2 regions of the Aliivibrio kagoshimensis genome follow, and region 2 is predicted to be linked to the other one. Evidence: riboswitches for the same ligand, from Rfam matches in the RefSeq annotation. Region 2 holds a riboswitch; the other holds the start of a gene.
The links. A riboswitch is a leader RNA that binds a small molecule or an ion and turns the genes downstream of it on or off. The one in region 2 is predicted to bind thiamine pyrophosphate.
Positions count from the first base shown of each region.

Region 1: it holds a riboswitch for thiamine pyrophosphate, as region 2 does, so the genes downstream of both, thiB (thiamine ABC transporter substrate binding subunit) here and thiC (phosphomethylpyrimidine synthase ThiC) in region 2, are expected to answer to the same signal.

Region 1 is NZ_JAKJSQ010000005.1:154,982-157,188, reverse strand. Features, by position in the region: gene mpl (UDP-N-acetylmuramate:L-alanyl-gamma-D-glutamyl-meso-diaminopimelate ligase) at 1-159, shown strand, start outside; gene L4C32_RS03345 (flavin prenyltransferase UbiX) at 172-807, shown strand; TPP riboswitch at 843-948, shown strand; gene thiB (thiamine ABC transporter substrate binding subunit) at 1,040-1,993, shown strand; gene thiP (thiamine/thiamine pyrophosphate ABC transporter permease ThiP) at 2,007-2,207, shown strand, end outside.
Region 2 is NZ_JAKJSQ010000020.1:1,877-4,083, forward strand. Features, by position in the region: gene L4C32_RS08765 (voltage-gated chloride channel family protein) at 1-542, shown strand, start outside; TPP riboswitch at 631-732, shown strand; gene thiC (phosphomethylpyrimidine synthase ThiC) at 831-2,207, shown strand, end outside.

The DNA.
Region 1 (2,207 bases), on a different contig from region 2:
GAACAGTGTCGTCAACCTGCAATGATTTCAGACGATATTGAACATTTTGTTGATGCGATAGTCGCTGAGGCGAATCCTGGGGATCAAATCTTAGTGATGAGCAACGGCGGCTTTGAAGGTATTCACGACAAATTACTAACCAAGTTACAGGCCAAGTAGGGAGTAGTAATGATGAATGATGTGAAAGTAGATTTTGAGAGTAAATCGATCACGTTAGCCATGACCGGAGCGTCGGGTGCCCCCTACGGCTTGAGGTTATTAGAGTGTCTGTTGGCATCAGGTTATCAAGTCTATGTATTGATCTCTTCGGCAGCGCGAGTTGTGATGGCCACTGAACATCACTTAAAACTTCCAGCCAGTCCTGCAGGAATCAAAAAGGCGTTGGTTGAACACTTACATTGCCCGCCTGAGCGATTAGTAGTGTGCGGTAAAGAGGAGTGGTTCTCTCCTGTCGCTTCGGGCTCCGCGGCACCAAAACAGATGGTGGTTTGTCCTTGTTCTGCCGGAACATTGGCGTCGATTGCTCATGGCATGTCTGATAACTTAATTGAGCGCGCCGCAGATGTGGTGCTTAAAGAGCGTGGTCAGCTGATCTTAATGGTTCGGGAAACGCCATTCTCTACTCTGCATTTAGAGAATATGCATAAGCTCTCTACAATGGGGGTGACAATTATGCCAGCGGCTCCGGGTTTTTATCATAATCCGAAATCCATTGATGATTTAGTCGATTTTATGGTAGCCAGAGTGCTGGACCATCTCGGTATTAACCAAGGCTTGGTTCCTCGTTGGGGATATGACCAGCGATAATTGATTTGGCATTGCCTCATTTTTCTATACAATGAGGCTTCTCAACGGGGAGCTTAATGTGAATTAGGCTGAGATTGTAGATACAGGACCCGTATACCTGAACCAGATAATACTGGCGTAGGAATTGAGCGCTCAGTTATCGTATGTCGATACTCTCCTCATTTCTATGCCATCCACGCTATATATGGAGTGCATAGTGAAAAAAATTCTTCCTCTTGTAACGTTAGCTGCCATGACATCGATGTCCGCTTCGGCCGCAGATACATTAACCGTTTATACATATGACTCATTTGCCTCTGATTGGGGACCTGGCCCAAAAGTTGAAAAAGCGTTTGAGCAGAAGTGTGGTTGTGATCTTGAGTTTGTTGCTCTTGATGATGGCGTTACCATTTTAAATCGCTTGCGTTTAGAGGGTAAAAACAGCAAAGCCGATATCGTGCTAGGTTTAGACAATAATTTGATTGCAGAAGCGAAGAAGACCGGGTTATTGACTCAGCATAGTGTCGATACCAGCAGCGTTACTTTGCCAAACGGTTGGTCAGATACAACATTTGTTCCATTTGATTACGGCTACTTCTCTTTTGTTTACAACAAAGAGAGCTTAAAGAACCCACCTAAGAGCTTGAAAGAGTTAGTTGAACAGCGCGATGATATTAAAGTGATCTACCAAGATCCTCGCACTTCTACTCCAGGACAAGGTTTGATGCTGTGGATGAAGTCTGTCTATGGTGACGATGTGACTGGTGCATGGAAACAGCTGGCGGAAAAAACGGTCACTGTAACTAAAGGTTGGTCTGAAGCTTATAATATGTTCTTAAAAGGTGAAGCGGATATGGTGCTCTCTTACACCACCTCGCCGGCTTATCACATTATTGCGGAGCAGAAAAACCAATATGTATCAGCGGATTTTGCTGAAGGTCACTACACGCAAGTAGAAGTTGCGGCTAAAGTGAAAAGTAGCAAAAATCAGACGTTAGCGGATCAATTTATGGCCTTTATCTTAAGTGATGAGTTCCAAGAGGTCATGCCTACTGGGAATTGGATGTACCCAGTGACAGAGGTTGAGCTACCAGAAGGGTTTGAGCAACTTACTATCCCGTCAAAATCACTGACATTTAACTCAGATGAAATTGCTGAGAATCGTAAAACTTGGATTCGTGAGTGGCAGCACTCAGTCAGCTTCTAATGTTGTTCTATTGATGTCTATCGATAAAAAACAGATGCCCGGCATAGCGATTGCCGGGTTTATTTTTGTTTTTGTAGGCTCTGCCATTACGGCGTTGCTGTTGCAATCTCCAACTTTAGATCTCAGTGCCATCTGGTTTGATCCCTACTATCGACACGTCACTACTTTCAGTTTTTACCAATCCTTTTTATCTACCTTATTGAGTGTTGGCCTC
Region 2 (2,207 bases):
CGGCTGTACAGCTTATTGGCAACCAAGATTATATTGGCTTAGGGGTTTACGCAGGTCGAGAGGGTGGGGTCAGTATTCTTAGTGCTTTCAATGTTGGTGGTGCTGAATGGTACAGTTGGTTACTTAAGTTAGTACTTACTGCTATTACATTAGCTGCTGGCTATAAAGGTGGAGAAGTTACACCACTGTTTTTTGTCGGGGCTACATTAGGAAACTCATTAGCTTGGCTTCTAGGGGCTCCGGTTGATCTATTTGCCGCGTTGGGTTTCCTTGCTGTGTTCGCTGCAGCAACCAATACTCCTTTCGCTTGTACTATTATGGGTGTTGAGCTATTTGGTGCTGATCACATTCTCTACTTCGCAATCGCCTGCTTTACCGCTTACTATTTCAGTGGTCATACAGGGATTTACTCATCGCAACGTGTTTCTGTAGCAAAAACGTTTACTCCTAATGGGCCAGAATACGTTCCTGATAAGATAGGTTTACTGCGAGAAGTGGATTCCTCTTATTTAAAGCGGTGGGCCAAGAAGCTTAATAAGTAACTGAGCAATAAGGGAGGATGATCTCCCTTTTTACTTCCTGACTATTATTTAACCTTGCTGTTACATCTTCTGTTCTTTATACTGCTTTCGAAACTTGTCGGAGTGCCTTAAGGCTGAGACCGTATTTTTACGGGATCCGTTGAACCTGATTCAGGATAATACCTGCGAAGGAAACAAGAGAAAACCACAGAGTTATTCTAATATCTGTATGTAAATTAATCATTTACACCTCTTGTAGCATCTATCCGTCAAGCATTTTCCAACTATTCTTATTAAAGGAAAAATGCTATGTCGAATCGCAAACAAGCGAGACTGGAAGCTAAGCAATTTATAGATTCACTATCAGTACAACCTTACCCAAACTCAAATAAAGCGTATATCGAAGGCAGTCGTCCTGATATTCGTGTGCCTATGCGTGAAATTTCTTTGGCTGACAGCTTAATTGGCGGCAGCAAAGAAAATCCTATCATGCAGCCTAATGAACCCATTCAAGTCTATGATACTTCAGGTGTTTATACAGATCCTGAGCATACTGTTGATCTTCATATGGGCTTGCCTAAAATGCGTGCCAATTGGGTTGTAGAGCGCGGTGATACTGAGGTATTGGCCAATGTAAGCTCTGTCTATACCAAAGAACGTTTGGAAGATGAGACTCTTGACGATCTCCGTTATGGAAACCTTCCAGAAATTCGTCGTGCAAAAGAGGGCCAATGTGTTACCCAACTCCATTATGCAAGAAAGGGTATCGTTACTCCGGAGATGGAGTACATTGCTATTCGAGAAAATATGGGACGTCATCAATACGCCGATGAGCAGCTAAATTTCCAACATCCAGGTCATAATTTTGGGGCTAATTTACCCAAAGAGATCACCCCTGAATTTGTTCGCCGTGAAGTCGCCGAAGGCCGAGCAATTATCCCATCAAATATTAATCATCCAGAATCTGAACCAATGATTATTGGTCGTAATTTCTTGGTTAAAGTTAATTCCAACATTGGTAACTCATCAGTCAGCTCTTCTATTGAAGAAGAAGTTGAGAAGCTGGTCTGGTCTACTCGTTGGGGTGGCGATACCGTTATGGATCTCTCTACAGGCCGTAATATTCATGAAACCCGCGAGTGGATCATGCGTAACAGCCCGGTACCTATTGGAACGGTACCTATGTATCAAGCACTAGAAAAAGTGAATGGTATTGCTGAGAACCTTAATTGGGAAGTGATGCGCGATACGTTAATCGAGCAAGCTGAGCAGGGGGTGGACTATTTCACTATCCATGCTGGTTTGTTGCTTCGCTACGTACCTATGACTGCGAAACGTGTTACAGGCATTGTATCTCGTGGCGGTTCAATCATCGCAAAATGGTGTTTAGCGCACCATCAAGAGAGTTTCCTATATTCCAATTTCCGTGAAATCTGTGAGATTTGTGCTAAATACGATGTCGCTTTATCGCTTGGAGATGGTCTGCGTCCCGGTTCAATTGCTGATGCGAATGATGAAGCGCAGTTTGCCGAGTTGAGAACCTTAGGAGAGTTGACAAAAATTGCTTGGGAATATGATGTACAGGTGATCATCGAAGGTCCAGGTCACGTACCAATGCACATGATCAAAGAGAACATGGATGAGCAGTTAGAGCACTGTCATGAAGCACCTTTTTACACTCTTGGT